Regions from separate parts of the Marinomonas sp. PE14-40 genome, predicted to be linked through region 2. Evidence: predicted binding sites of a transcription regulator. Region 2 holds the regulator's gene; each other region holds the start of a gene.

Region 1 (8,030 bases), 1.7 Mb from region 2:
CCATCAGCAGCAAGCCACAAGGCCCATAAAGTTGGCCACAAGAGTAATAGGGTGCCAATCGGCTTATCTAGTCGAGCTAACTCGGCTAAAGCGATGATTTTACTCATTATTCATCCTTTAAATTTAAAAAGGGTTTGATTGCAGGAAAAAACACTTCATTGACGAGTATACCTTGACCATATTGATAGAAAACAGAGCGTCTTGCCCAAGTTGGCTCGTTTATATGAGAAAACAAGTTAGCAGGCAGTTGGGCCACTTCTATTTCGCCACGAGTCAGACCTTTATGCTTATAAAGGAAGCCACCAAGGGGGTTATTACCTAACTTAGGTAAATAGCGCCAATGGCCTTTTAATGACCTTGCAGGAATGATGGAGCGTGCATAGATAATGGCTTGACCATCTACGTTAAGGATAACTTCTCGTATGCGAGCCGCTTCACGGGCTTTTAAGTTAAGTTTTTTTCTTTCTCTTTGGGTCGTTTGGCCCCAAGTATCTGAAATGACATCGACCGTCAGTTTGCCCAGTGTTTGAATTTTTGCCGTTAAAGAACCCTGCTCTGTAAGCCATGGAAATATAAAAGCGGGAATATTTTTACTGTGAGCACGGCTCAAAGATGACCAAACATAATCAAATTGTTTGGTCGCTGTGAAGTTGAGTCTTGGGTTGCTGTTTGGCTGATCAATAACTGGCATCAAAATAAGGATATTGTCCCAATAGTCTAAAAATATAACCCGAGCTTAAGAAAAGAGAGAGCCTTTCCTATTGAAGTCTGACTTACCTAATTGCCATTAATTAAAGATACCATCAACTTAATGTTTTCTGAGTTGTCTTGTAGGTCTTTATAAAGGCTTTGTAGTTGTTTCTGATCCAGCCCAATCATATCTTGGCTGGCTTTAGAAATATCTTCTTTATTCAACAGGTTATGACATACATTTAACATTCTCGCTATGATGGCATTTTCTCCATCATAGGCCAAATTTTTACTGTAACGAATGCCGTTACAGATACCATCTGGTAAGTCCCAATGACGTAATAGCCAAGCCCCAATCTGTTCTCTACTGAGCTTAAGTAACTGTACTTCAACTAAATTGGTTGGAAGGTGAGCGTTAATTTCAAGTTGACGAGACAAGATATTAAAATGAGGTGGTAACACGGCGCCAATGGCTAGCAAGCCAAAGTTATGTAGCAAGCCTGCTAGGTAAGCATGGCCTAACCTAGGGCGCTTTTTCGCAGGCATGGCTTTCACCATCGCTTCCATTAAAGAGGCGAAGGAAACCGCTTCAAGCCAGTAATTATCATAGTGTCTAGGCCCATTTTCCGGCACAGCTAAGGCTTTACCCATTGATAGACCAAGTGCTAGGTTCATCACCATATCAAAACCTAACACACGAATGATAGCATCCTCTACCGACTCAATTTCTCCAGGCGCACCATAGTAAGGAGAGCTGGCCCAACTAACGACCTGAGCCGCTAAACTAGGGTCAAGGCTAATCACTTCACATAACTCATCAGTGCCTGCATTCTCATCTGCACACAAACGTATGATGCGCTGTGATGATGCTGGTAAAGGAGGGAGTTCAAGAGTTTCTTCTAAACGTTGACGAAGACGAATGGACTGAAATCCACCTAAAGCACTCAACATGCTTTCTTCATCTTGCTCATGGCTTTCAACTTCGGTTTTAAGCTGATCTTGAGGGATGGAGAAATCGCCAAAGTAACATTTAGAGCCTGAAAAAATCTTATTAATCTCAATTGCCTCGATTGAGTTAAATTTCGTCAGATCTGTTTTTTTCAGAGATAGCTTAGTTTTACCTTTGAGGCTTTCATCAATATAGGTGATGACTTTATGAGTATTGAGCAGTAGGTCACTGGTGACATTATAAGAATTTATCGTGGCTAAGCGGCGCTTACTAACGCGTGTAATAGCACCGATATCGAGCATAGAATCAAATGGGAAAATGGCTTGAACCTTACCGGTTGAATCCTGTAAGTGAACAATTTTAACCTTTAGGCTTGGGGTTATATCTGATTCTTGCTGAGTCATAAATTTCAATTTGCGTCATGAGTGTTAATAAGCAAGCAATTTAACAAATATCGAAAAACAAAAAAGCCCCTAAAAGGGGCTTTTTTGTGCAATGACTGCTTTTTTTCTCAATTAGTGGTTCAAAATCTGACTTAAGAACAATTGAGTACGGTCATGCTGAGGGTTTTCAAAGAATTCGTGTGGTTCATTCGCTTCCACGATTTCACCCGCATCCATGAAAACAACACGGTCAGCAACGGTTTTTGCAAAGCCCATCTCGTGAGTTACACAAACCATTGTCATACCTTCATCAGCTAGCTGAATCATTACATCTAGTACTTCCTTGATCATTTCAGGGTCAAGTGCGGATGTCGGCTCATCAAACAGCATGATGCGTGGCTTCATGCAAAGACCACGGGCAATCGCAACACGCTGTTGCTGACCACCAGAAAGCTGACCTGGGAATTTGTTCGCCTGGTTCGCTATCTTTACACGCTCAAGGTAATGCATTGCCATCTCTTCAGCTTCTTTCTTAGGCATCTTACGAACCCAGATTGGTGCTAAAGTCAGGTTTTCCAAAATCGTTAAGTGTGGGAACAGGTTAAAGTGCTGGAACACCATACCCACATCCTTACGGATAGCTTCGATGTTTTTCAAGTTATCGTTCATTTCAATGCCGTCAACAATGATAGAGCCCTTTTGGTGTTCTTCAAGACGGTTGATGCAACGAGTCATTGTTGATTTGCCTGAACCTGATGGTCCACAAACAACGATACGCTCGCCTTTTTTGATACTGAAATCGATGTTTTTAAGTACGTGGAAATCCCCGTACCACTTGTTTACATCTTTAAATTCGATAATTGCTTTTTCGCCCGGCTCAAGCTGAGCGAGTGCCATATTGTGTTCTGTCATTTGAAAGGCCTCAAAAAAATTCTAGTTCCGCTTGTGTCCGGTTTCTAACTTACGCTCGATTGCCATACTGTAACGTGACATAGCGAAGCAAATAGCCCAGTAGATAAAGCCAGCAAAGGCATAACCTTCGATGGTAGTACCTAGCCAGTTAGCATTATGAGTTGCTAATTGGATAATACCTAGGAAATCAAACATACCGACTATGTAAACCAGAGTTGTATCTTTAAACAAACCGATAAAGGTGTTTACGATACCTGGAATTACTAGTTTTAGCGCCTGTGGCAAGATAACCAATACCATAGACTGCCAGTAAGTTAGACCCATAGCATCAGCCGCTTCGTACTGACCTTTCGGAATCGCTTGTAAGCCACCACGTATTACTTCTGCCATGTAAGCTGCAGAGAATAAGGTGATACCAATTAATACACGCATAAGTTTATTAAAGTTCATACCATCAGGTAAGAACAACGGAATCATTACTGACGCCATAAACAAAATTGTGATCAGAGGAACTGCACGGATAGTTTCAATGAAAACAACACATACAGACTTAGCAATAGGCATGTCGGATTGACGACCTAGTGCAAGCAAAACACCTAATGGGAATGACGCAACGATACCTATGATACCGAGCAACATAGTTAGGAATAAACCACCCCATTGTGCTGTTTCTACTTCTGGCATACCGAATACGCCGCCAGCAAACAAGAAGTAAGCAATAACAGGATAACCAACCATAATAACAGTGGTTAAAATTGCTTTATTAATTGCTTTGATGGCATAACCTGCGACTAGAACAACTAGCATAATGCCGGCAAGATTAACGCGCCAGTATTCTTCAGGTGGGTATAAGCCGTACATGAACTGATTAAATCGCACATTTACAAAGGCCCAACATGCACCGCCAGCAGTACAGTCTGCTTTAGATGTGCCTTCCCAAGTTGCGTTAATAAAAGCCCAACTAATAACGGGTGGAATAAGCAAGTACACTAAATAAACACTGAATACGGTAAGTAATACATTCAGTGGAGAGGATAGTAAATTGCGCTTGACCCAAGCAACTGCACCTACCGAGTTTACTGGTGGTGGAAGGCTTGGAGATGGTTGAAAGATTTTCGCCATGATTCGCCTCCTATCTCTCTGTTAGTGACATTTTTTTGTTATACCAGTTCATAAATAATGAAATGGTCAAACTTAATGTGCCGTAAACCAGCATACATAAACCAATTGTCTCAATCGCCTGACCTGTCTGATTCAGGGTTGTACCCATCATGACAGCAACAAGTTCAGGGTAAGCGACAGCAGCACCTAAAGAGGAGTTTTTCGCTAAGTTTAAGTATTGGCTTGTTAGTGGTGGGATGATAACGCGTAATGCTTGTGGCAATACAATCAAACGTTGTGTTAGGCCATCAGGTAAACCTAATGAGCGAGACGCTTCAGTTTGTCCCCAGTTAACAGACAAAATACCGGCACGTACGATTTCAGCAATAAATGAACCTGTATAGGTAGAAAGAGCGATAAGAACTGCCACAAACTCTGGTGTTAACACCATGCCGCCTTTTACGTTAAAGCGACTTTTTTGCGGTACTTCAAACTCAATCGGGAAGCCAGATACAACAAGGGCTAAAAAGGTAACGACGATAATGACACCTAAAGAACTCCAATAAGCAGGGAACCAGTCACCTGTCCTGGTTTGGCGCTTTTTAGCCCAACGAATCAATGCGATAGACATCACAAGAGACAGTAGGAAACCAAAAATAACGATACCAAAACCATCTTGGAATTGAGGATCAGGTGAATATATTCCACGTTTATTCAACATGAAATCACCCAAAACTATACTGTTTTTAGGGGTAGGTAAGGCAGAGAGTACGGCGAAATACCAGAAGAACATTTGTAGTAACAAAGGGATGTTACGTAAAGTCTCGATATAAACTGTCGCCAGACGGGCTACTAACCAGTTGTTAGAAAGTCTTGCTAGACCCATAACAACACCAATGATAGTCGCAAGAATAATACCCATTATAGAAATGACAAAGGTATTAATCAGCGCAACCATGAAGGCGCGTCCGTAGGTGCTGGTTTCTGTGTAATCAATTAGGTGGATAAGAATGGGGAAGCCCGCTGGTTCGTTTAAAAAACGAAAACCAGTGGAAATACCGCGACTCTCTAGGTTGGATTGTAGGTTGTTGAATAGGTAGTAACCAACAAAAACTACAACGGCTAGCAGTATAACTTGAAAGATAATGGCGCGGTTGCCAGCATCATTCAAAAAACTGGTATTACTCGTTGGATTATTATTGCTCATCTCGTTTCAGGCAAAGTGTTTGCTCGTCAGTAGGATGGTAGGGCGAGGTAACATCAGGAGCGAAAGCTCCTGATGTTAGAGAGGCTATTACGAATTAACGAATTGGTGGCGCGTACATTACACCGCCATCTGTCCATAGTTTGTTCACGCCACGTGGTAGACCAACTGGAGTGTTAGGACCAATGTTACGTTCGAAAACTTCTTCGTAGTTACCTACTTGAGAGATGATGTTATAAGCCCAATTAGCGTCTAGGCCTAGAGCTGCACCCATATTACCTTCAGCACCTAGTAGACGTAGGATACCTGGATCTTTAGTTTCTGATTTGATTTTAGCTACGTTTTTAGAGCTAATGCCCATTTCTTCAGCGTTAACCTGAGCGAAGATTGCCCAAGTAACAACATCTTTCCACTGGTTGTCGCCGTGACGAACAACTGGGCCTAGAGGCTCTTTAGAAATAGTTTCTGGAAGAACGATGTGATCGTTCGGGTTAGCTAGTTTAGTACGTTGTGCTGCTAGACCTGATTTATCAGTTGTGTAAACGTCACAACGACCAGATGCATAAGCTGCTACAGCTTCGTCAACTTTCTGTACAACAACTGGAACGTATTCTAGTTGGTGCTTACGGAAGAAGTCAGCCATGTTCAATTCTGTTGTTGTACCTTGTTCAGTACAAACTGTTGCACCGTCAAGATCCAATGCTGTTTCCACACCTAGGTCTTTACGAACCATGAAACCTTGACCGTCGTAGAAGTTTACCGCAGTAAAGTCTAGACCTAGTGAAGTATCACGAGTGTAAGTCCAAGTAGTGTTACGAGAAAGCATGTCAACCTCACCAGAGGTTAGTGCTGCGAAACGTTCTTTAGAAGAAAGAGGGGTAAATTTAACTTTTTGAGCATCACCGAATACTGCTGCTGCAGTTGCACGACACCCATCAACGTCGATACCTGTCCAGTTACCAGAGTCATCGGCGTTTGAGAAACCAGGAACACCTTGGCTTACGCCACATTGAATAAAGCCTTTTGCTTTTACATCGTCAAGCGTACCAGCAGTTGCACCAGCACTTACTGTTAGAGCAACAGCTGCAGTAGAAATTAACTTACCCACGTTAGATTTCATCTTATTTTGCCTCCCAGGCGTTTTGATTGGTCGTAATTTTTAGACATAGATTATTGATATTTACTTGCGTTAAAACTCGAATTATTAGTGAGTTAAATTCTTCAATAGCAATTCTTAGGCCAAAATTAACTTATTATTTTATTTTGTATTATTACAGCCGAATATTCTGAAAGCATTCGGCTGGCCTCTATAGAATTACTGTTTAAGGTACTGAGTCAAGAGAAAACTAACAAAATACCCCTGCATTTTGAGTAGATCCTGCTTTTTTATAGTTTTTCTTTATCGATTAACTCTTTTTCGATAAAGAAAGTGAATTCAACTTCAAAAATAAACCTTTCAACTAGTAAGGTTTAAGTTAAGACTAAAAATTTAAAAAAGCACCATAATGGTTCGTCGAATCTTCTAAAAATGTCTTTTTGTACAGAATAATTGTCTGTTTTGAGCCATCACTTAGGGCTTGAAAATGTTATTGTTTTACTTTGTTCGCTTAACAGTGAAATATAGACGCTCTAAAACTGAAGCTAAGATCAATAAATACAAAGATTTGTAATTTTTGTTGTTCGCTGAGCGCATGCTAGACTAGCGTAAGACCTTGTTTGAATGGGGAGATTCAACAGAGATGGATAATTCGCCTAAACCGTTAGATAGGTTAGATCGAAAAATATTAAGAGAACTACAAGTAAACGGCAGATTATCTAATGTGGAGTTAGCTAGTCGTGTGGGCTTGAGTGCGACCCCTTGCTTAGAAAGGGTGCGTCGTTTAGAACGTAATGGCTATATCACAGGCTATTGCGCTTTAGTCGATCCTCGTAAAGTAGAAGCGGGCTTATTAGTATTTGTAGAAATTCGCCTTAAAGCCACATCACCAGAAGGTTTTAATGAATTTAAAGCATCCATTGCTAATATTCCTGAAATCTTAGAGTGCCACCTTATCGCTGGTGACTTTGAATACCTACTAAAGGCCCGTGTGCCAGATATGGATGCATATCGCCAATTGTTAGGTGAAACCTTGCTAACGCTTCCTCATGTGCGTGAGTCACGTACCTATGTTGCCATGGAAGAAGTGAAGAACACCACAGTCGTTAACATTCTCTAAACCTTAAACATTTAGATAATGCTCAATATTCGGCAGCCACCTCTGTAACAGGGGCGAAATGGCTTCCGGGTGATTGTGGTATAAACGCTGTGCTGTAGCTTGAACCTGATCAAGTAAGCCTTTATCTCTTTGCAAATCGGCGACCTTAAACTCCATCAAACCGGTTTGCCTAGAGCCAAGCAACTCACCTGGTCCTCTCAACTCTAAGTCTTTTTCCGCAATCTTAAAGCCGTCAGACGTTTCTCTCATAGTTGAAAGTCGCGCTTTGCCTTGCTGCCCTAATGGGGTTTTATATAGCAACACACAATGACTTGCAGCAGAACCTCGTCCAACACGACCACGTAGCTGATGTAACTGAGCCAAACCAAGGCGTTCTGGGTTTTCGATGACCATTAAACTGGCATTTGGCACATCAACTCCAACTTCAATCACAGTTGTTGCCACTAAAAGCTGTAATTCACCTGCTTTAAAGCGATTCATTATGTCCGCTTTCTCTTGCGCCTTTAAACGGCCATGAACCAAACCAATGGACAAACCTTGTAGTTGCTCGCTGAGCATGGTGGCAGTATCTTCGG
Region 2 (8,030 bases):
TATGTTCTTGGAGTGAATCAGTGTGGACATCACTCTAGTACACGTCATACCTATGGGAATTCAACTTGCTATTCTCCTTGGGGTGACTGTGTTGGGCAATTGGAGCACGAACCTGATGTGCTGCTGATAGAGATAGATTTAACAAAAATAAATGAGAGTCGTGGCACTATGCCAGTTCATAGTCATAGGCGTTTTAATTAGATGCTATTAAGTGTTGATTATGAAATAAAAAGCGCTTTTTTAAGCGCTTTTTTATTTCTATTAATAGCTAAATCCCTGGTAGGAATTAGGCTAATCCAAGTTTTTTATCTTGAATTTCCCTTAATAGCTTAAATAGCTTTTTACGGTTTGTTGTTTTGCCGCTTTGGCTTACTTCTTTTTGAGCTTGTCTAATGAGTTGTCTGAAGTGTTGAATATCAATGTCTGGGTTTTCATTTAAATATTCTTGGAGAACACTTTGGCTGTTCTCACCAATCAAGGCATCACGTAAGTTTTCAAGTTGATGAAACATTTTATTGTGAGCGGCTGACGTTGTATCAAATAACTCGATGCGAGCGGCAATCTTCTCGTGATCCTCTGTTCGCATAATACGTCCGATATATTGCATATGACGGCGCATAGCTTCATGTTTTTTGATGCGATCAGCTTCAGCGAGAGCGTCTCTTAATGTGTCAGACATCTCAACTTTTTTCTGTTGTGCTTTGCTTAAACCTAACAGTTTTTTGCCCAAAGCTTGTAAGGCTTCCATTTCACGCTTTATTTGGGTTTTGCTGATAAAGTTTTCGTCGTCTTCTAATTGTTCAAAATCTGTCATGTGAGCCTAAATAAGAAAGATAGTTGCTAGCCCTAAAAAGGATAAAAAACCGACTACGTCAGTGACTGTAGTGAGTATTACGTTACCCGCAAGTGCAGGGTCTATGCCCAAACGCTTTAATGTAATAGGGAGGAGTGTGCCGACTAGTGCGGCAAACAGTAAATTTATGATTAATGCGCCCGCTATGATATAGGCAATCTCAATGTTGTCAAACCAATATGCGGTTAAAGCGCCAACAACGATTGCCCATAAAATACCATTTAAAAAGCCGACGACAATTTCTCGGTTTAAAAGCCACCGTGTGTTAGCGGCGCCAATGTGGCCTAGTGCTATCCCCCTTATGACTAATGTTAGTACTTGAGAGCCTGCTATACCGCCCATACTTGCAACAATAGGCATAAGAATGGCGAGGGCTACAACTTGATCTATGGTGTTTTGAAAAAGCCCAATAACATAAGACGCAATAAAAGCAGTAATCAAATTGATGCCTAACCAAACGGCACGGCGCTTAGAGGTTTGCATAATGGGAGCAAAAGTATCTTCATCGTCATCAAGGCCGGCCATGCTTAACATCGAGTGCTCTGCCTCATCTCGAATGACGTCGACCACATCATCGATTGTAATACGACCTAGCAGTTTACCTGATGCTTCATCAATGACAGGTGCTGATACTAGATCCATCTTCTCAAACAGTTGAGCGACTTCACTTGCTGGTGCGTCAGCTTCGATGACAGTTGTTTCTGTTTCCATGATTTCTCGTACGCTCGCATCTGGGTCTGCAACGAGAAGTTTAGTAAGAGGGAGTGTACCTAAAAACCTATCAGAGCGACTGACGACTAATAGGCTGTCAGTCATGTCGGGTAGGCTTGCGTGTCGTCTTAAGAAACGAAATGCGATATCTATTGTAATATTTGGTCTAACAGTAATGGTATCGGTATTCATTAAGCCGCCAGCAGAGTCTTCTGGGTAGCTTAATAGGGATTCGACTCTTGATCTGTCCTGAGCTGTCATTGATGCTAGTACTTCAGCAACGACTGTCTCAGGTAGGTTTTGAAGTATGTCTGCTAAATCATCACTTTCTAACTGCTCAGTCACTGCGACCAGCTGCTCAGTATCCATTTCCTTTAAAAATTGGACGCTGATATCTTCGCTTAGATACTGGAGTATCTCGCCTTCATTCTTTTGTTCAATGAGGTCCCATAAAAGACGTCTTTCTTTCGGGGGTGAGGATTCTAGGAGGCGAGCGACGTCTTGCGCAGGTAAGGCGCCATTAAGTAAGTACTTAATTTGCATTGTGCCACCTGACTCAAGTGAGTCGGTGACCGTTTGCAAGTGTTGTTGCGTATCCTGTTCAACCATTTTCTATAGGCTTTATTCTTCTTCGTCAAAACGATTGTTGATAAGGGTGGTAATGGCGTCAAGCGCAGCGGCTTCATCTTCACCATTAGTTTTAATGATGATGTTAGTGCCTTTGGATGCAGCGAGCATCATCATTGCCATAATGCTTTTACCATCAACATTGCGTCCTTCTTTGTCTATCGTAATATCACAAGAAAATCGTGATGTGGTTTCTACTAGTTTGCCTGCGGCTCTAGCATGTAAACCTAGTTTGTTAATGATTGTGATCTCTTGCTCTAACATGTTGATCCCTATAACAATGATTTGAATGTATCGTAAAGTGCCTGGTTTGAATTTGCTTGTCTTAAAGACTCAAGTTTTTCAGGAGACTGAGCAAACTCTGCGATTTGACCTAATGTCGTAAGGTGGTGATCGCATTCTTGTGGCGGCACAATTAAAGCAAATATTAGATCGACTTTCTTACGATCTATAGCGTCAAAATCAATCGCTTTTTCTAGGGAGATAACAACCATGGCGGTATGGTTTGCTTCTTCTAGGCGACAGTGAGGTACTGCGATGCCTTGTCCTACACCAGTGCTTCCTAGCTTCTCACGAGCAAGCAAAGCATCAAAAACAGCTTCTTTATCGCAATGAAGTCTATCGGCTACCAGATTAGCAATATTCTCAAGTGTTCTTTTCTTACTTGTTGTTGCAAGGTTTGCTATTACTAGCTCTGGTTTTAAAATGTTAGTTAATGACACTTTCAATTCCGCTTTATATTAGTCTTTTTCGTTCATTTGAAGGGGGGATGTTCATTGCTTCACGGTATTTAGCAACGGTTCTCCTTGCCACTTGTATGCCTTGATCTGCCAATGCCGTTGCAAGCTTGTTGTCGCTTAAGGGTTTTTTGGCGGGTTCATCTGTAATGAGTTTTTTGATCATGGCTCGGATTGCTGTTGAAGAACATTCTCCTCCAGAGTCAGTGCTTACATGACTTGAGAAGAAGTATTTCAATTCAAAGATACCTCTTGGGGTATGCATATACTTCTGGGTAGTAACGCGTGAAATGGTGGATTCATGCATGCCAACTTCTTCAGCAACATCATGCAGTACCATCGGTTTCATTGCTTCTTCACCTAACTCAAAAAAATCAATTTGCTTTTCAACAATACAGCTAGCAACTTTGAGTAGGGTTTCGTTACGACTTTGAATGCTTTTCAAAAACCACTTAGCTTCTTGCAGTGAGTTTTTAATGTAATTTACTTCTTCAGTTTTCTTTGAGCTATTAGCAAGTGAAGAGTAGGTCTTATTGATTCTGACAGGAGGTAGAGCGTCGTTGTTGAGTTCTACTTGCCAAATATCATTTCGCTTTCTGACATTCACATCAGGGATAACATAATCGGTATCATCTTGATCTATGAGAGAGCCCGGTCTTGGGTTTAATTGCTGTATTAGCGCAATAACCTCTTTTAGGGCTTCTTCTTTAAGTTTGGTCTTTCTTGATAGTTGAGTGAAGTCTCGGCTACCCAGTAATGCTAGATGTTGGTTTATTAAGTTGTGCGTGCTCTTGTAGAGAGGGTGATCTTTGTAAGCTTGCAACTGTACTAGCAAGCACTCTCTTAAATCGGCAGAGCAAACGCCAACAGGGTCAAAGCACTGTAGTCTATGTTGTACAGCTAATACTTCGTCTTCTTCTAGCTCTTCAAGTTGTGGGGTTAAGCCTTGCCAAATATCATTAATGGTAATGCTTAAATAGCCATCTGGTTGAACGCATTCAATAATAGAATAAGCAATTTCTATGTCACGTTCAGAGAAAGGGGTTAAATTGAGTTGCCATATGAGGTGGTCTTGAATGCTTTCAGAAGGGGCGTTTCGGCTTTCGAAATCAAAGTCATTGTCATAGCTTTGGCCTTCTGATGCGGCAGCTGAGTTCTGATAGGTGTCATCCCAAGAGCTGTCGATGGATAGTTCTTCAGGGATGCTTTCTGTCCATTCGGACTCTACTCGCGCTTCATCATTGTTCTGACTATTTGCGCTAGCTTCATTATCTTTTTTGTCAGTGCTTTCTTCTACATTTGTGTCATTAAAATCATCGTCATCCATCTCTAATAATGGGTTAGATTCTAAGAACTCATGAATTTCTTGTTGTAAGTCCAATGTAGATAATTGCAGTAAACGTATAGCTTGCTGCAATTGAGGGGTCATGGTCAGTTGTTGACCAATTTTTAACTGTAAAGATTGCTTCATAGTGAAACACTTTCTGTAAGAATGATTTGGAACGAGTTATGCATATTACTCCCTTTTTTAGTAAAAGAGAAAGATCTAGAGTCGGAAGTTGTCACCAAGGTAAACTTTTTTCACCTGTTCATTCGAAATGACTTCTTCGGCATTGCCTGAGGCAATAATATGCCCGTTTCCGACTATGTAGGCTTTGTCGCAAATATCTAATGTTTCCCGCACATTGTGGTCTGTGATAAGAACGCCAATGCCACTTTGCTGTAGATGTTTAATGATTTGTTTGATGTCTCCAACAGAGATTGGGTCAACACCTGCAAAGGGTTCGTCAAGCAAGATGAATTTAGGGTTCATAGCAAGGGCGCGTGCAATTTCAACACGTCGTCTTTCGCCCCCAGAGAGAGCCATGCCTAAATTTTTACGAATGTGGGTGATATGGAATTCGTTAAGTAGTTGTTCAAGCTTTTCTTCACGTTCTTGCTTAGAAAGGCTTTTGCGAGTCTCTAAAATGGCCGCTATATTGTTTTCAACAGACATCTTGCGAAAGATAGATGCTTCCTGAGGGAGGTAGCCAATGCCTTTTTGTGCTCTTGCATGCATCGCCAGATGGGTGACAGGTTCGCCATCAATAAATATATCACCTTTATCATTAGCAACCATGCCAACTATCATATAGAAGCAAGTTGTTTTACCTGCTCCGTTTGGGCCTAATAGGCCAACCGCTTGGCCAGATTCAACCGCAATAGATACATCAATAACAACCTGACGTTTTTTATAGCTTTTAGCTAAATTCTTAGCTTCTAAAATCGCCATTAATTAGCCTTAGGTGGAGTGTTGGATTGTGGTTGTAGTGTCATAGAAACACGACCGCTTTTGTTTTTCTTCGCTTCAAATGTGCCTGTAGTCATGTCATAGCGAATGAAGTCTGCGGCGATTTCATCCTCACCACGTTTAATAAAGCCTTCTCCCTCTACTTCTAGAATAGAGGAGCTACTGTCATAGAATATTTTTGTGCCACGGCTAATGATCATATTGCCAGCAGCGTCAACTTGTTGGCTAAAATTTGCAGCTTGATCGTCTGTTCCTTTTGCAAAGATCTTGTCATATTTATTGTTGGATTTTGAGCTGGTAATGGTTAATTTATTTGCGCTAATTAGTATGGTGCCTTGGCTAACTTTTACATTGCCAATATAAATGGCATTGCCTTTTTCATTGTCAATGAAGGCAGAGTCAGCTTCGATTTCAATAGTTTCTTGATAATCTTCAGGTAGTGCGTATCCAGATGTAGTGCTAAAAATACAGCTAACTAAAAATAATAATTTAACGATTTTGTTCATAACTTCCTCGTACAGATCCCTGCATTGTGACCTTGTTTGAACTGGTGAATGCGGTGATAGTGTCTGCTTTAATGTTGCCTTGTGCTGATGTGATGTTTGCTTCACCTAGGCTGGTGATGCTTTGGTCTTTATCTGTATAAATAATAGTGTTGGACGTAATAATGGTCGGTTTTAATTTATTTGATTGATTCGTTATTTTAGCAGAACCGTTTAATAATATATCGCTGCTACTGTCTTTAATTAAACCAGTATCGCTGGATGCCACCCAAACACTGCTTTTTTGAGTTTTGCTTACTGTCGGCTTTATAAGACGTGACTCACCTTGCATTGGGTAGTGCTTAATTTCTTCTGCTAGTAGCTTCTCGGTTAGAACCCCATTTGCATCAAATGTTTTCGTCTCGACACCTTCTAAAAAAAAGTCGGGAGCAGACTCTAATTCACTTTTTTGTACCAAGCTTTGCTTAGGTGTTAGGCCAAACCAGAATGTGAACCCAAATACTAATATGGTGCCCAGCGCAATAGAAACAAGTGTCCACTTCTGTTTCATGATAAATATTTACCTAGCTTGTAAAAATAAACTGATTAAATAAGTAGCATAACTGATGAGTAAGAGAATGCCGATCCATTTTGGGATGCTGGTAGATTTTGTCTTGCGAAAGATAAGGATGCAAAGCGCTAAGAATAATGAGGTGCAGAACATCCACCAATAATCCCTGCTCATGATGTTAGGGTCAATGATTCCTGGTGCAATGATTGCTGGCAAAGGAAGTACGGTTGCTAAGTTGAAGAGATTTGAGCCTAATATGTTGCCTATGGCAATATCATGGTGCCCTTTCAATGCACTTGTTATTGATGCTGCCAGTTCTGGAAGGCTGGTTCCAATCGCTATAATAGTGAGGCCAATAAGAAGTTCACTAACGCCAAAGGCGACGGCTATACCTGTTGCTCCCCAAACAAGAATTTTGGAGCTCAAAATTAAAGCAGCAAGACCAATTACGGCAATGGTTAGGGATTTTGTGACGCTTGAACCGTCATCTTCTGGAAGTTCTTGCGTTAGCTCTTCTTCTAGACTTTTGCTATTTCGTAACAATAAAAATAGCGCGACAAAAAAAGCAATGATCAGAATAATACCGTCCAAAACATCTAGGCTGTTATCTAGCATAAGTAAGCCAGCCAGAATGGTAATACCAAGTAATATAGGTACTTCTTTTGTTGCTAACCCTTCCTTGACTGGAATGGCACTAATAAGGAGAGTAGCACCAAATACTAATGCGACATTTGCAATATTTGAACCCAATACGTTACCGACAGCGATTTCAGGGGCACCATCTAATGCGGCAATTGCGGATACCACCATTTCGGGCGCCGATGTGCCTAAAGCTACCAAAGTAAAGCCAATAACAATTGGGCTGACATTTAGTTTTTCTGCTACCAATGCAGAGTGTTCTATAAACTTGTCGGAGCTAAAAACCAGAAGAATAAGGCCAAAAAATAGGGCAGCAGAAAATAGCAGCATGAGGTAAAACTGACTCGTATGAAAAATGATGCCTCATTTAATGAAGTTTGCTCCATAAATTCAAGACCTTAAATGCCATAAACCACTTAATCTCCTTGTTTTAGTGTTCAATTTATTAAAATCCAGTGTAATATTCACGTTTGGTGATAGAGAACCAGGGAAAACTAATGAGCAATAACTTTGTTGATATTCAGAATATGAGTTTCTATCGTGGTGATAGGGCAATTTATAAAGACATATCGCTACAAATTCCAAAGGGTAAAATTACTGCTGTTATGGGGCCAAGTGGAACAGGGAAAACGACCTTGTTGCGATTAATTGGTGGACAGCTAATGCCTGATGAAGGGAAGGTTCTATTAGATCAACAAAATGTACCGGACTTATCAAGAAAACAATTGTACGAAGCTAGAAAAAAAATCGGCATGTTGTTTCAAAGTGGTGCACTTTTTACTGATATTAGTGTCTTTGATAATGTTGCTTTTCCATTAAGAGAGCACACAAACTTTAGTGAAGATGTGATTCGTGATGTTGTCTTGATGAAATTACAGAGTGTCGGTTTACGTGGTGCGGCTAAATTGATGCCAGCTGAACTTTCTGGTGGTATGGCTAGACGAGCAGCACTTGCTAGGGCGATTGCATTAGACCCACAATTGGTAATGTTTGATGAGCCTTTTGCAGGGCAAGATCCAATATCTATGGGGGTTGTTGTTGAGCTAATAAAACGACTCAATCAGTCTGTCGGTATGACGTCTGTATTGGTTTCTCATGACGTAGAAGAGTCTCTATCTAT
Region 3 (8,030 bases), 2.3 Mb from region 2:
TTGAATCAACAAAGCCTGATTCGTTTAAGGTGTCCGTGTGTATAGCCACTTGCACATCATATTTATCGGCAATGGTTAAACAGTTATCGATAGAGGCAGGTGTTGTGCCCCAGTCTTCATGAAGCTTAAGGCCACAAGCACCGGCTTTTAGTTGTTCTTCTAATGCATCGGGGAGGCTGGTGTTTCCTTTTCCTAAAAAGCCTAAATTCATCGGCATGTTATCGGTTGCTTGCAACATTTTATGCATGTTCCAAGCCCCAGGCGTTACTGTGGTGGCGTTGGTGCCAGTCGCTGGACCTGTACCGCCACCTATCATGGTGGTGACACCAGAGGTGAGAGCTTCTTCTATTTGTTGGGGGCAGATAAAGTGAATATGTGCATCTATACCGCCGGCGGTTAAAATAGAGCCTTCACCAGCGATGATTTCTGTTCCTGGGCCTATGTTGATAGTGACATCGTCTTGTATATCTGGGTTACCTGCTTTACCGACTTTATAAATACGGCCATCTTTCACTCCAACGTCAGCTTTTACTATCCCCCAGTAATCTAGTATCAAAGCATTGGTAATGACGAGATCAACACTATGCTCTCTTGTAACCTGACTTTGACCCATGCCATCTCGAATAACTTTACCACCACCAAACTTAACTTCGTCTCCATAAGTGGTTAGATCATTTTCAACTTGAATCCAGATATCGGTATTAGCTAGACGGACTTGGTCGCCAGTGGTTGGACCAAACATCTGAGCATAACTTTCTCTATCCATACTCGCTTCATGGTCGCTGGCATAGTCTTTTATTTGCTCATTCCCAAAGGTGTTTGAATGGCTTTCTGCAAGCGGTCCCATGATTTCGCCACGAAAGCCAAAAATAGTTTTACTGCCAGCATATTCAACTAGCTCTACACTTCTGGCTTGGCTTGGCTCAAACCTGACTGCTGTACCTGATGCAATATTCAGGCGATAACCTTTAGTCACCTCGCGATTAAAGGACAGTGCAGGGTTAACTTCATAAAAGTGATAGTGTGAGCCAATTTGTACCGGTCTATCGCCTGTGTTTTGTACTGTGATTTTTATTTTCTTACGGCCTTCATTTAGGATGATCTTGTCTTGACCGACTTTAATTTCACCTGGAATCATGTGTCCTCCTTTATGTGCAGTTAACAGCGCCGCTAATTGATGGGGTTATGTACAGTGACTAACTTGGTCCCATCCGGGAATGTCGCTTCAACCTGCACCTCTGGAATAAGCTCAATGACACCGTCCATCACTTGTTCTGCTGTTAATAAAGTTTTGCCAAAACTCATGAGCTGGGCAACGGTTTGTCCATCTCTTGCACCTTCAATGATCTCCATCGTGATGTAAGCCATGGCTTCTGGATAATTAAGTTTTAAACCTCGGTTAAGCCTGCGTTCTGCCAGTAAAGCTGCAGTAAAGACTAATAATTTATCTTTTTCTCTAGGAAGTAATTCCATCTTGTTATCCTTATTAAGTGGCCCAAATGCGAGGAATGCAGGCATCTCTGTTTAATAACAAAGGGCGTATTTTTTGCCAGCAGCTTAGAAAAAGTTGCTTAGCTTGTTCTGATGAGTCGCCAAGGTAACGAATTAATAAAAAGTCACCGGTTAAACTGACACTTGCCATGGCATGGCTCTCTATTTGGTTTAGCTGCTCACAATCTTGCTGTAATAGAGCAATAACCTTGTCTAAAGCGTCTGTGTTTTGTTGTTTGATTGCGCTATCCAAACAAGGGCCTGCCACCATAAGGGCATTAACGCTTTGTTTATTAAAACCTGCATGTTGGCTTAATAAATGAAATGAATTTTTGTTGATTAAGTTCTTTTCTCTGAACTTGATTTGGCCTTGTTGACGAATCTCGAATGTTTGACAGACTTGCCCGCTGCTAAAGGCTTGATCGCTTGCAGGGAGACCAAAGCAAGTGACTTCCCAGCCTATAAAGCGAGCGTTAGCAGCGAGATCAACGCGAGTCATGAGTTTGGTATTGGCTTCGGGGTAAAGAATGGTTTCCTGAGGTAACCATTCTAGGCTGGCATTTTCGCTAACATGGAAGAGATTGTTTTGTGACTGTAAGCTTTTATCTTGTCTGGCTCGATAAACTCGCCCTGCGCCAGGTGTTGTTAAAAGCAAGTGAGCATTTGCTTCTTGATGGCAGCTAAAATTTAGCGTGTCGCCAGACACTAAACCACCGGGTGGGTGCAGTATATAAAGGTGGGCGAGATCCTTTCCTTCAGGATAAAACGGCTTCTGTACATAAAGAGGGCCTTGATGTGCACAAGACTTTAAGGCTACACCTCGTTGGGTTAATGCCAATTTAAGGTCAAGAAAGGCATGCCACTGGCTGCTTTTTCCACTCACTTCAACTGCATTATCTTGATACTGAGTATCGTCTGTATTTACTAAGGTTAAACTCATTCAGCTGTAACTATCCTTGCGAAAGTAAATCGTTAGATAGGCTGTTATTAGCAATTAATATTCCAACATATATAAAACTTGAAATTTTTGTATCCTTGTTAGCGATAGCGAGTGTTTAGCGCACCAGGTTAGTGTTTTCAAATAAAACTGATTGAACATGTTTGTACTAATGGCGCTTTATTGGTGCACTTTATGGCTTGTGCTTAGGGAGAGGGGCGTTTGTGCTTTTTTTTAGTGCGGTAGGTGTTTGGTAGGCGAATTTAAGTGTTTTATTTACTTTTATATTTTTTAGACCTCTCAATGAGGTTAAAAAAGCGAATGTTTTTAAACGATTTTCTTTTAATTAATCATTATCTAATTAATGGATAACGATTCTTTTTATTTTTTGGCTAATTGCACTTTAAATCCACAAATCAGGCTTAGAGTCTGTTTCATTAAGAAAATGACACTGTGATGAAAACTGGTGTGAGTCGACCGTTCAATCTGTATATCTAGAGTGTGGTGTTTACGGTCAGAGCCCATTATTGAAGAGGAATGAATTATGCCAACTGCATTAGAACTGAAGCTTGAAGCATCCAAAGCGAAAACTTATAAAGGTAAAAAGTGGCATGTTGATATGTCTAATAATGATATTGATAAAGGCCTTACAGTTAAAGAAATTAAAGAGTTACTTAATTTAAAAGCTGAAATGAGAAGTGATGTTGTTAATAGGAAATCCGAGGCAATACAAAGATTAAATCAAACAAAATATTTGACTCAAGGTTACCCACTAATCAACCCTGCTTCATATTCTGAAGCGGTCAAAGCCTTGCAAGAAAAAATTAATGCTCATGATGGTAGCATTTGTAAAAAATTCTTAACTCTATTTGGTCCTTATACTGATATTGAAGCTGATCGTAAGATTCTGCAATTGCTAACTGATCCTAGTGCTATAAAGAACTTTGTTCCTAAAGAAACTAGGGCCCGTATGGCTAATCCTGCTAGCTTAACTTATACAGATAAAAGATTGATTGCGAACTCTAGATTTAAGTTAAAAAGCATTTTTATGCAGTTTGAAAAAATGAAAGTTGCGCAGGCTGAGTTGGTCTCACTGTCAAAGGATATTGCTGCTCAGTTTGATGGCAGAATATCTTGCCCTCCTGGTGCTTTTCAAGGATTAAAGAGCTTCTCTGGGTCTTTGGATAAAATTACCAATCGCGAAAGGTCCTCTGATTATGGGGATTTAAAAGATGTTGCGCGAATGACCGTAGAGTTTGATAATGAATTTGATATGAATATGGCACGTGTCAGATTAGAGGGCAGTGAAGAATTTAAGAAGTTAAAATCGTATAAAAAATCGCTTAAAAACCGATATGGTACCTCCCCATCTCAAGATAAACATAACTCTTCAGCTTTAGATTCTGGCTATCAGGATATTAAATTCTTTTTACAGTTAAGCAATGGCATTATTGGAGAGCTTCAATTAAATACAAAAGGTATGTTAATTGCCAAAGAGAAAGAGCATCTCATTTATGATTTAACAAGAGCTGGAAAATTGGACGAGGGGACAGGCAGTATTGTTATTTCAACCCCAGCGGTACTTAAGCACGTTGTAGAGAAACTTGATAAGAGTTGGTTTGACTTTATTAAAGTAAGAACCTTTGGAATTGAAGCCGAACTAGGCATAATGCAAGCAATGATGAAGAAAATGTCCAATTCATTAACTAGCTTTACAATTAATAAGAAAGAGTTAGAAGCAATGAATATAGTGAGCACAAGAATGTATGCCATTATAGGTAAAGGTGAAAAGCCGCCTAGCTCAGATGCCAAGAAACCAAGCTCAGCATCAATGTATGTTAAAGTATCGAGCTATTTTTTCCCCTAGCTCTTAAAGTGATTAACTGCCAAAGGTCAAATATACTTTTGACAGTTAATCACTTGTTAAATTTCTACATCCTAGTTACAAAACTCTTTAGTTAAACTTCTGCTTCCCTAGTCAACTGCACATTTAATCCATAAACTTCTAATACAATGAAAATGGGCAAGTTTATCAAGCTTTCTAATAGCTTAGTCCAGTGCTTAATAGAGACAATCTAGCCAGATTTAGTCAGATTTAATTCAAGGATTGCAGGTGACTGTGAGTGAGTAATAAGGGCAGCCAATTATGACAATTACCAGTAGTGTATTGGCCTCGCAAAAAGAGGACGCGCTACAGCAGAAGCTAAATGCTTCCATGCGAAAAAAATACTCTGGGCAAAGGGCATATTTGCAAAAAAAGTCCCCTGAGGAATTGATTAAACAGTCATTAAGATTGGATGAAATCGAAGTGGCTGCACGTAAAAGTCATGGCAAAGTAATGAAGCGTTTAGATTTAAGTGCCCACCTCAGTCAGGGTTACCCTTTACTTAATCAAGATGCTTATGCTTCAGCAGTTAAAATGCTGCAAGAAAAGATCCGTGGTCATGATAATAGTGTTTGTGCCAGGTGGCTGTCTTTATTTGGCCCTCAAGTGGATATTGAAGCAGATCGAAAAATTCTGATTATGCTGACGGACCCAAGTGCCATTGAAAATTATGTGCCAGATGAAACCCGCAAGCGATTACAAGAAGGTTACGCGCTTACTAGCCGTGATAGGCGTTATGTGGCCAATACTAAGTTCAAAATGAAGTCTCTTTTTATGCAATTTGAGCGAATGAAGTTAGCACAGGCTCAGCTTGTCTCTTTATCCAAAGATCTCGCTGCTGAGTTTCACGGTCGTATTTCCTGTCCACCAGGTGCGTTTCAAGGACTTAAAAGTTTTAATGGCGCACTTGATAAAATTACCAATCGAGAAAGAGAGTCTGACTTTGGCGACCTAAAAGATATCGCCAGAATGACGGTCGAATTTGATAATGAATTTGATATGAATATGGCCCGTCAAAAGGTAGAAGGCAGTGATGAATTTAAAAAAATTCGACAATATGCCAAATCTCTAAAGAACCGTTATGGAACTTCATCAGGTGGTGATGAAAGTGACCCTCATAATTCCGGCGCACTTAAATCGGGTTATCAAGATGTTAAGTTCTTCCTTCCCATGGACAACGGCATCATAGGTGAACTCCAGTTGAATACTAAAGGTATGCTGGTGGCTAAAGAAAAAGAGCATTTAATTTATGACTTAATGCGAGCTGCACCTAAAGGCACTCTTAATGGTGCTGGGTTTACCGTTAATAATCCCGAGGTACTAAAGCCAGTAATGAACAAGATGAATGAGGATTGGTTTAAGTTTGTCGGTACTAAGGCGCCTATGACACGACAATACCTAATCACTATGCGCATCATGATAGCAAGACTTGTTAAAAATCAGGGTCGTTCCCTGACAATTACTAAAGCTGAGGTTGCCGCTATGAGTGCCGTAAGCAAGCTTATGTACGCGCAGATTGGTAAGGGCCATCAAATTACCAAGCAAGGTATAACCCCGCCTGAATCTATCTCTATGTATCGACGTATTTGTAATTACTTCTTCTCTTAAATCGGCTTTAAATCTCCAACATAGTTTGGTCTTTAATTGACTAAGTCTGTTAGGCTAGTGATTTTTGAATAGCGAGACCGAATGGCTTGCTTATGAGGGCTAAATGCGCGCAGATACACTTGTCATTCTAGATTTTGAAACCACTGGTTTGTCGCCCGATCAGGGTGACAGAGCCATTGAAATTGGTGCGGTAAAGCTGTCTGAGGGACAGGTCGTCGCTGAGTTTCAAGCACTGATGAATCCAGGCTTTAGGGTGAGTTCTTTTATTGAAGACTATACGGGTATTAGTAACCGTCTTTTGTCTCAGGCGGCGCCATGTGCTGAGGTTATGAGTGACTTCACAGACTTCATTGGCAAGGATAACCTCATTGCTCATAACGCTTCATTTGACCGTCGTTTTTTAGACGCAGAACTCGCACGATTATCTTTAGACTATCAAGGTGAGTTTGCTTGCTCATTATTATTAGCTCGACGAATTTTTCAAGACGCACCTAATCATAAATTGGGAAGCTTGGTGGGTTTCGCTAATATTCCGGTTGAAGGTGACTTTCACCGAGCCTTATATGATGCGCAAATGACAGCCAAAGTTTGGCTGGCGATGCTTGAAAGTATTGGTGAACGCTATGGCTTATTCGATTTGAGTTTTGAGCAAATACAGTTACTTTGTAAGACGTCTAAAAAGGATATTCATAAGAAGTTAAATAGCTGGCGTTAAGCCGCTAACTTAGGTCAACGAAGCTATGAGGACTTATTCACTAAGTCAGGTGTCAAAGAATTGGTGTCATAGGGTGGATGTAAAAAAATCAGCCAAAGCAGGTTCTGCTTTGGCTGATGCTCTGTTAATAACTGAAGGGAGTATTAACAAAAGAGGTTGTTATTCATCCAAAAATTATTGTTGAGTGAAAGGCAATTTAGCCCAAGCTTGTTTAACTCTTGGGAAACGTGCGAGCAGAACTTTTAATATCCAGCTGATAATAGGGTTCAATCCGATACCAGAGCGAATTTCGAATACTTCATAATGGAAGTTACGACTCGGTACTGACTCGCTTTTAAACCAGTCTTGTAAGGTTTTTCTTAGCTTACTTGGACCGCAGAAAGAAATGGATGCTTTCTGAAGCTCGAAGCTAATACTTTCTTTAATGAGCTTAAGATTAATGCGTTTGCCTAGTGATGACTCACAGAGGTGCACATGAAAGCGTGAGCACTGAGTCGAAATTTGTTGTAACTCTTTTAGGTGAACTGCTTGTTCCTTGTTTGGAACGCAATAGAAAAGATGAGTCTCTTTATCGCTTGAATCTTGTTGCTCTGATAAAGCTTGAGCCATAGCAATAAAAGGCGTGATACCTATGCCTGCTGCAATCCAGATTTCATTACGTTTTCCTAGCTTCTTACCAAAATGGCCGTAAGCTTTACTGACATTAGCAGTCATGCCAACTTCTAAGTGCTTAGGCAGAGCTTTAGTGTAATCTCCTAAAGCCTTAATGCTGAATCTGAGGTTTCCCTCTTTGTTAGGCGCTTTACTAATCGTAAAAGGATGAATTTCTTTCAGTTTAGTGTGATCAAAAGAAATGAAAGAAAACTGGCCAGCCTGATGGCGAATGCCTTTTTGTATTGGTGCTAACTCGAAGCTAACTATGTCTCCTGTAAGCTCTTTATTGATCACCTTATATGGACGAGTGCCCTTTAAAGGATTCTGGCTTTTTGAGCCTCTGGCAAAGCCAGATGTCAGGGTGTAAAGATAAGATAGGATACCTAAACCACATATACTTAAAATATACAGACCAAGCGGAGATGTGAGGTCAAAGGGTTTTGGCATCCAAGCAAAGTGCAAAACAGATAAAACAAAGAGTACGCCAATAAATTTATGGGTAAACTTCCATAGTGCGTAAGGAATGAGAGTAATCACGGTAATTAGCAGTAAAATTTGTAGACCATCAAACCCAAGTCCACCTAAATCCTCTGCCAGTTCACCCATACTTGGGGAGCCTAGGCTTTTGATCTTAGCATCTATTTGGTCATGTAAAAAAATGACGGCGAGTGATCCAAGGCCTAGCCATTTGTGAAATACATAAGATTTGTCTAAGCCGCCAAATAAGCTTTCCACTAACT
Region 4 (8,030 bases), 220 kb from region 2:
GTGGGCATTATTGGTCGTATTGGCTCAGGTAAATCTACCATAGGTAAGATTATGACGGGTCTGTATGAACCAATGGATGGTGCTGTTCGTATCGATGGGGTGGATGTTAGACAAGTAAACCCAACCGATTTGCGTCGTAACATAGGTGCCGTATCACAAGATGTGAGCCTGTTTTACGGTTCTATTAAGGATAATATCGTACTGGGTGTGCCCTATGTGGAAGATGAAGCAGTCATTCGTGCTGCAAATCTTTCTGGTGTAGCTGAGTTTGCTAACCGTAAACCAAGTGGTTTAGACAGTATGGTAGGTGAGAGAGGTATGCTTTTATCTGGTGGTCAAAGACAAAGTATCGCCATTGCCCGGGCTTTATTATTTGATCCATCCATTCTTATTTTAGATGAGCCTACCGCGTCTATGGATAACACCACAGAAACTCGAATGAAACGTAGGTTACAAGCAGGTATTAAAGACAAAACCTTGATCCTGATTACCCATAAGTCTTCCATGCTAGATATGGTGGATAGATTAATTGTCATGGACAACGGGCGAATGATTGCTGATGGGCCTAAGGCTCAAGTGCATGAAGCGTTACGCCAAGGGAAACTAAAGGTAAGTTAATTAATCATGAAGCAGCCCAATATTTCTCAAGAGGATTTAGCTTATTCCTCAAATTACAACGCAGCATTAATGCTTAAGTCACCCAGAGGTGGCCGTATTATTTTGTGGAGTATTTTCTTATTCGTGATTTTTGGTGGCCTGTGGGCAAACTATACGGAATTAGATGAAGTCACTGTGGGTGAAGGTAAGGTTATTCCGTCAAGCCAAGTACAAATAGTACAAAACCTTGAAGGTGGTATTTTAAAAGAGATTCATATTGATACGGGTGACAATGTAGAGCGTGACCAACTATTGATGACAATTGAAAATACTGCCGCAGTCTCTTCCTTACGTGAACAACAGGCGGAAGGCATAAACTTAGCTGTGCGTGCTGCTAGATTAAGAGCTGAAGCAAATGGCAATGAGCCGAGTTTTGACGCCGATTTAAGAGCTTTATACCCAGAAGTGGTTGATCGTGAGTTACGTTTGTATCAAAACCGCTCTGAATCCTTAAGTACTAACCAATTTGTTTTTGAACAACAGGTTGCTCAAAAGCAACAAGAAATCGTCGAATTAAGTGCTAAATTGGATAACTTAAGAACCAGTTATGAACTTGCTCAAGAAGAGTTGAGTTTAACTCGTCCTGCCTTTGAGCAAGGGGCTGTTTCTAAAGTTGAGCTTTTGCAACTAGAGCGTCAAGTAAACCAAATGGAAGGGGACATGAGGGCGAGCCAACTGGCTTTACCTAGAGCTGAATCTTCATTGGTTGAGGCGAAAACTAAACTATTAGAAAGTAGTGCAAAGTTTCGAGCGGAAGCGCAAGAAGAGTTAACCAAGGTACAAACAACGTTAGATAAGATAAAAGAAGCGAGTGTTTCCTTAGAAGATAAAGTATTAAGAACACAGGTAAGATCGCCTGTGAAAGGGATAGTAAAACAGCTTCAAATTAATACAGTAGGTGGTGTTATTCAGCCCGGTCAAAGTTTGGTTGAGATAGTGCCATTAGAAGATTCTTTGTTAATCGAAGCAAAAATACGTCCTGAAGATATTGGGTTTATCAAACCAGAATTGGTAGCCATTGTTAAGCTGTCTGCTTATGATTTTGCTATTTATGGCGGACTAACTGCCACAGTTGATAATATCAGTGCTGATACCATTATTGATGAAGAGGGGAATAGTTTTTATTTGGTTAAAGTAAGAACCAGTAAGAACTATCTTGGCACGGAAGAGACACATCTTCCTATCATTCCTGGTATGCAGGCAACGGTGGATGTGATCACCGGTAAAAAGAGTCTGTTAGATTATTTATTCAAACCTATCCTAAAAGCCAAGCAAAATGCCTTGAGGGAAAGGTAAGTTACCATTTCATAACAATAATCCTATCTAAGCTATTCATATTGAAACGAAAATTAACACTATTACATTACACGGAAAGTAGAATAAATAACATGTATGGACAATTTGATGGTAGATAAAGAATTGAAAATAGTGTGCTGGAATACCGACCCTGTTGTGATTGCGCATTGGCAAAAAGTTGTTTCAAATCAATATGAGCTCAGCTTTGTAGGTTCATTAAATGAAACACGTGCTTCGCTTTCAGAAACAGTTGAGCCTATCGCATTTTGCTTCATTCATCTTGATGATGAAAACTTTACCTCTATGGTTGAACATGTTGTTACGATTAGGAATCTTTTTCCTGAACTTAAGATCATCGCTTTCCCTAATCAAACGAGTCAAAGTGCTGCATTAAGAATGTTTTCACAAGGTGTTAATGGGCAATGTGCTCCTTTTATTGGTATTGAGCAACTAGCGTTAGTTTTATCTGTTGTTGCAACCGGTGAAATTTGGGGCGGTAAAACCTTTATTGAAAACCTAATTAATGAATCTGCTCGCAAAGCATCCGCTTCTCCAACCACAGAAAACCGTGGTCAAAGACGTGGTGATGATAAGCGCCTTAAAAATGATGCAATTTTAGCTGACCTAAGCCAACGTGAAATGGATGTCGCTAAATTGGTTGGCCAAGGTCTTAACAATAAAAAAATTGCACAAGATTTAGACATTACCGATCGTACGGTTAAAGCTCACCTTACCGCTATTTTCAAAAAACTCGAATTGAAAGATCGACTTTCTGTTGCTCTTTTGGTGCAAAACTCTTCTTATCATAATTAAGCAGTGCATAAAATTCGACTGAGTATCTGCTTTTAATATAAAAATTCCCTCTCAAATACCTTTTAGCTTACTTTTCTTAGATTTTCGCCTCATTTCTGTTCACTTTCTCTAAATGGCTTAACAATTGCATTTTTTGCTGTGAATGAGGTTTATGGCGAATGGTTCTCTTGTTGTTTGCATCAATTTGCACAATGAAGGGCATGCCTAGGAGAAAAGAAAGTGACAGAACTGACTGTAATGCTGATTGATGATGAGCCTGCAAGGGCTGCAATCGTCGAGCAAGCGCTAACAGATAATGGTTATCGAGTAATAAGGCGACTTGAAAACGCCCAAGGCCTGAATCAAGCAGTAATCCGTTATCAACCTGATATTGTCATCATAGATGTTGATAGTCCTGATCGAGATACGTTGGAGAATATGTCTCGTCTTACCAAAGATAACCCTAGACCTATTTTGATGTTTTCAGAGCAAGAGAATGAGCAGCATATGGAGGCGGCGATTAGAGCGGGGGTGAGTGCTTATATTGTTGATGGTCTGCAAACTAATCGAGTTAAACCGATTGTTCAAGTTGCGGTCGCACGTTTTAGAGAATTTCAGGCGCTCAGGAATGAGTTGGAATCTGTTAAAACTCAGCTAGAAGACAGAAAGTTAATTGAAAAGGCGAAAGGCCTAATCATGAAAAGTCAGGGTTGTGATGAAGCGTCTGCATTTAAGGCATTACGTAAGTTGGCAATGGATAGAAGTCAGCGTATGGCAGAAGTCGCGCAAAATGTCATTGCTGTGATGGATTTGATGGGAGAAATAAAGTGATTGAAACAGACAGTAAAGGGCCAAGTAACATGACAGATATTAATATTGGCTTTATTCCTCTTATTGATTGTGCTCCATTTGTTATCGCGAAAGAGAAAGGCTTTTTTGAAGCGCTAGGAGTTAGCGTTAAATTACATAAAGAAGCCTCTTGGGCCAGCATTCGCGATAAAGTTGCGTTTAACTTACTTAATGGTGCTCATATGTTAGCGGCTATGCCAATTGCTGCGACATTGGGTGTGGGCGCCATTAAGTCATCTTTAAAGTCATCCATTAAAGCGCCGATGCAAACAGGCTTTACTGTGAGTCAAAATGGCAATGGTATAACGGTTTCAAATCTCCTTTATCAACAAATGAGTGGTTATGCCAACCATGGTGCTGAAATTCGAAATGGCACAGCATTGCAACGTTTACTAAAGGATAAGTCAGAGCAAAGTATCCGATTTGCCAGTGTATTTCCTTATTCATCACATACTTATCAACTCAGGGATTGGCTTTCAAGAGCGGGCATAGATGCTGATAAAGACGTACAAATATTGGTAATTCCACCCACCAAAATGATTAGCCATCTTATAAACGGTGAGATTGATGGTTATTGTGTGGGAGAGCCATGGAATAGTTTGGCAGTACAACAAGGTGTCGGTCATATGTTAATGACAGGTTATGACCTTTGGGGAAGTACACCAGAAAAAGTATTTGCTGTTAACTCTCAATGGCAAGATGAAAACCAAGACATTCACCTTAAACTCATTAATGCCTTACATCAGGCGTGTGCTTGGGTTGATGACGAAGCTAACCAAGAAGATTTATTAGCTATTTTAGCTAAACCAGATTATCTAGACTGTGACCCAGATGGACTGAGATATGGATTTAATGCCGTCAAACCTGCGGGAGATTTTGCTTGGCCTAAAGAAGCATACCAAACGTTTTCTGGTGCTAAAGTAAACCGCCCTAATCCTGAGTATGCGCTATGGTTAATGTCTCAAATGGTACGTTGGCAAGAGTTAGGTTATCAATTTGAGGTGACAGAAGTCATCAATCAAGTGTGTCGCCAAGATTTGTACTTCAAAGCGCTTGGGCTTGTTGAAGGCGATCACCTTTATGAAAATCCCTCTTTTAACACGAGAAAGTGGTTTGAAAGCTCTTTGGCTGGCGAAACCATCATTCACCCTGATGGTTTGGAGAAGGGGCTTATATACTAACGCTGTATACGTGTGCAACTAGCCGCAATAAAAATCACTTATAGTGCGTTTTGTTACTGAGATGCAGATCAAAGTGACTAAAAAATGGGTCTGAAACTAAACTTTATCATATAAAACAAATGTTTAAGTTTTTTGGCATAACAAGTGCATTATTTATATCAAGAGATTAATTTAATGTTATTAAGAAGTTAACGACGATTTCACAATAACAAACAGTCATCACTGCTTTATTAAAAGCTCAGTATGACACCCGTTAAAGGTGATGGGATTTAAGGCAAAGGCGCCAGTAATACTTAATTTATTTTAGGTATTGCTCGCGCCTTTTTTGTTGTCCAAATTTTAGAAAATAATAGGAAGTAAAGTATGTACAAAGCATCTAGAGTCACACTATCTACTCCCAAAAGCTTTCCATTTAAAGTGATTAAGGCGGCGTTTTTCTCTGCTGTGTTGCTGCCTTCCTTGTCTCTTGCTAGCAGTATTGGAGACCCAGAGAAAGAAGATTTAAAGTTTGGTTTTATCAAGCTAACTGATATGGCTCCTTTGGCAATTGCCTATGAAAAAGGTTACTTCGAGGATGAAGATCTTTATGTCACTTTAGAGGCACAAGCAAACTGGAAAGTTTTGCTTGATAGGGTGATTGATGGCGAACTCGATGGAGCACATATGTTGGCAGGCCAACCTTTAGGTGCAACTTTAGGTTATGGCACACAAGCAGATATTATTACAGCTTTTAGTATGGACCTAAACGGGAATGGCATCACAGTCTCAAACGAGATTTGGCAGCAAATGAAGCAGTACTTAACAAAAGATGCTGCTGGTAAATACCATCATCCTATTAGCGCAAGTGCTTTGAAACCTGTCATTGAAGATTATAAGGCACAAGGTAAGCCATTTAATATGGGGATGGTATTCCCTGTTTCGACTCATAACTATGAGCTTAGGTATTGGTTAGCAGCTGGTGGTGTGAATCCGGGATTTTACGCGCCAGCTAAAGGTGACATTAGTGGACAAATTTCTGCAGATGCACTGTTATCTGTCACGCCACCACCACAAATGCCAGCAACGATGGAAGCGGGAACTATTTATGGTTATAGCGTGGGTGAACCTTGGAATCAGCAAGCCGTATTTAAAGGTATCGGTGTCCCTGTGATAACAGATTATGAAATCTGGAAGAACAACCCAGAGAAGGTGTTTGGGGTAAGTAAAGCTTGGGCTGATGAATATCCAAATACCCATTTACATGTGGTAAAAGCCTTGATTCGTGCTGCGAAGTGGCTTGATGAGAATAATAATGCTAACCGTAAAGAAGCGGTAGAAATTCTATCTCGTAGTGAATATGTTGGGGCCGATTACGATGTGATTGCCAACAGTATGACAGGCACCTTTGAATATGAAAAAGGGGATGTTCGTGAAGTGCCAGACTTCAATGTATTTTTCCGTCATAACGCTACCTATCCTTATTATAGTGATGCTATTTGGTACCTGACTCAAATGCGTCGTTGGGGACAAATTGACAGCTTCAAGCCAGATGCTTGGTACATGGATATGGCGAAAAAAGTTTATCGTCCAGATATTTATGCGCAAGCGGCTCAATCATTAATTGAAGACGGTGTTATGACTGCATCTGACTTCCCTAATTTCAAAACAGAGACAGGCTTTAAGCCAGAGCAAAGTGAATTTATCGATAATGTAAGTTATGACGGACGTTATCCAAACAAATATCTAGAAAGCCTAAAAATCGGACTGAAAGGTTCTCAAACCCCTTAATTTATTTTGAACTAGCCCTCGCCCTTTATTGGGTGGGGGCGAATGTTATGGCACCACCTTATTGAGTTTCTAAAAGTGAGAACCGAATGAATACGTCTCTTTCAAATTCTGAGTCTAAACAAAGTGCATTAATCGCTTTAAAGCGAATTTATGATGCTATATCGATTAAATCTATTTTATTACCCCTGCTTGGTAGCTTATTGTTTGTGGTTTTTTGGCATGTTGGGGCTGCTAAGATTGATACGTCATTAGGCATTTTTCCTGGTCCCAAGGTTGTTTATCAGCAATGGCAAAGCTTGGTAGATGACCATGTGAGAGAAAGGAGTAAGGAAGTTGCTTTTTATGAAAGACAAGAAAAACGTAATGCTAAGAAATTAGCGAAAGATCCAAACTATGTGGCTAAAACGAGACCTTATACAGGTAAGCCAACCTTTTTCGATCAAATAGGTACCAGCTTATATACCGTTGTTGCAGGTTTTGCTCTGGCATCCTTCATAGCTATTCCTTTGGGGATTTTGATTGGTTTAAATTCCTCTATTTACAGTGCATTAAACCCCATTATTCAGATATTTAAACCTGTATCTCCGTTAGCTTGGTTACCTCTTGTGACTATGGTTGTCAGTGCTACTTATGTGAGTGCGGACCCATTATTTTCTAAATCTTTCCTGACCTCCATGTTTACTGTGACCCTATGTTGTATGTGGCCGACCCTCATTAATACCGCTGTGGGTGTTGCTGCCATCGAAAAAGACTTACTCAACGTATCGAAAGTTTTGCGTCTTAACTGGCTAACGCACGTTAGAAAAATTGTAGTGCCTTCTTCCATTCCTATGATGTTTACCGGATTAAGGTTGTCTCTAGGGATTGCTTGGATGGTATTGATTGCCGCTGAGATGCTGGCGCAAAACCCAGGGTTAGGTAAGTTCGTTTGGGATGAATTCCAAAATGGTAGCTCTAACTCGCTAGGTCGAATTATGGTCGCTGTGCTTATGATAGGTTTTATTGGTTTTGTCTTGGATCGCGCCATGCTTTCTCTGCAAAAAATGGTGTCTTGGGATAAGAACCAAGTCCTTAGATAAAAGCCAGGTTTTTTAGATAAGCGCTAAGTAAGACAGACATTCACTTTTAATTGAGGTTATCAAGATGCAAACCCATTTGGATATTAGCCAAGTCTCCATGTCCTTTCCTACCGATAAGGGCAGTTTTAAAGCCTTAGATCAGGTCTCATTAAAAATTAAGAAAGGCGAATTCGTCTCTCTCATTGGTCACTCTGGCTGTGGTAAGTCGACCGTGCTTAATTTGGTGGCAGGATTATACGATGCAACAGAAGGCGGCATCGTATTAGATGGTAAAGAGGTTAATGGACCTGGGCCAGAGCGTGCGGTTGTCTTCCAAAACCATTCTCTTTTACCTTGGTTAACCAGCTATCAAAATGTTGAGTTAGCGGTAAAACAAATTTTCTCAGGTAAAAAGACGAAACAAGAGATG

The links. Region 2 encodes sigma-54, which starts transcription at its own class of promoters, with help from an activator protein. Its sites were predicted from a motif close to TGGCACNNNNNTTGCTNT; they were not measured.
Region 1: a site for sigma-54 is predicted at 6,464-6,481, ahead of Q0A08_RS16250 (amino acid ABC transporter substrate-binding protein). Genes of this name have one in related genera too.
Region 3: a site for sigma-54 is predicted at 2,479-2,496, ahead of Q0A08_RS19065 (urease accessory protein UreD). Genes of this name have one in related genera too.
Region 4: a site for sigma-54 is predicted at 2,880-2,897, ahead of Q0A08_RS07285 (ANTAR domain-containing response regulator). Genes of this name have one in related genera too.

What each region holds. Positions count from the first base shown of each region.
Region 1 is NZ_CP130700.1:3,502,439-3,510,468, forward strand. Features, by position in the region: gene ubiA (4-hydroxybenzoate octaprenyltransferase) at 1-107, opposite strand, end outside; gene Q0A08_RS16225 (chorismate--pyruvate lyase family protein) at 107-691, opposite strand; gene Q0A08_RS16230 (HDOD domain-containing protein) at 778-2,043, opposite strand; gene Q0A08_RS16235 (amino acid ABC transporter ATP-binding protein) at 2,155-2,934, opposite strand; gene Q0A08_RS16240 (amino acid ABC transporter permease) at 2,956-4,056, opposite strand; gene Q0A08_RS16245 (amino acid ABC transporter permease) at 4,067-5,242, opposite strand; gene Q0A08_RS16250 (amino acid ABC transporter substrate-binding protein) at 5,337-6,359, opposite strand; gene lrp (leucine-responsive transcriptional regulator Lrp) at 6,979-7,455, shown strand; gene recG (ATP-dependent DNA helicase RecG) at 7,459-8,030, opposite strand, start outside.
Region 2 is NZ_CP130700.1:1,818,582-1,826,611, reverse strand. Features, by position in the region: gene Q0A08_RS08345 (carbon-nitrogen hydrolase family protein) at 1-201, shown strand, start outside; gene yjgA (ribosome biogenesis factor YjgA) at 287-814, opposite strand; gene mgtE (magnesium transporter) at 821-2,173, opposite strand; gene Q0A08_RS08330 (HPr family phosphocarrier protein) at 2,186-2,455, opposite strand; gene ptsN (PTS IIA-like nitrogen regulatory protein PtsN) at 2,464-2,913, opposite strand; gene Q0A08_RS08320 (RNA polymerase factor sigma-54) at 2,927-4,399, opposite strand; gene lptB (LPS export ABC transporter ATP-binding protein) at 4,475-5,200, opposite strand; gene lptA (lipopolysaccharide transport periplasmic protein LptA) at 5,200-5,724, opposite strand; gene lptC (LPS export ABC transporter periplasmic protein LptC) at 5,708-6,271, opposite strand; gene Q0A08_RS08300 (calcium/sodium antiporter) at 6,281-7,240, opposite strand; gene Q0A08_RS08295 (ATP-binding cassette domain-containing protein) at 7,408-8,030, shown strand, end outside.
Region 3 is NZ_CP130700.1:4,128,875-4,136,904, forward strand. Features, by position in the region: gene ureC (urease subunit alpha) at 1-1,138, opposite strand, end outside; gene Q0A08_RS19060 (urease subunit gamma) at 1,171-1,473, opposite strand; gene Q0A08_RS19065 (urease accessory protein UreD) at 1,487-2,431, opposite strand; gene Q0A08_RS19070 (hypothetical protein) at 2,973-4,295, shown strand; gene Q0A08_RS19075 (hypothetical protein) at 4,575-5,921, shown strand; gene Q0A08_RS19080 (3'-5' exonuclease) at 6,025-6,636, shown strand; gene Q0A08_RS19085 (ferredoxin reductase family protein) at 6,811-8,030, opposite strand, start outside.
Region 4 is NZ_CP130700.1:1,597,038-1,605,067, reverse strand. Features, by position in the region: gene Q0A08_RS07300 (type I secretion system permease/ATPase) at 1-618, shown strand, start outside; gene Q0A08_RS07295 (HlyD family type I secretion periplasmic adaptor subunit) at 625-1,953, shown strand; gene Q0A08_RS07290 (response regulator transcription factor) at 2,062-2,766, shown strand; gene Q0A08_RS07285 (ANTAR domain-containing response regulator) at 2,986-3,576, shown strand; gene Q0A08_RS07280 (ABC transporter substrate-binding protein) at 3,573-4,775, shown strand; gene Q0A08_RS07275 (CmpA/NrtA family ABC transporter substrate-binding protein) at 5,139-6,542, shown strand; gene Q0A08_RS07270 (ABC transporter permease) at 6,629-7,621, shown strand; gene Q0A08_RS07265 (ABC transporter ATP-binding protein) at 7,686-8,030, shown strand, end outside.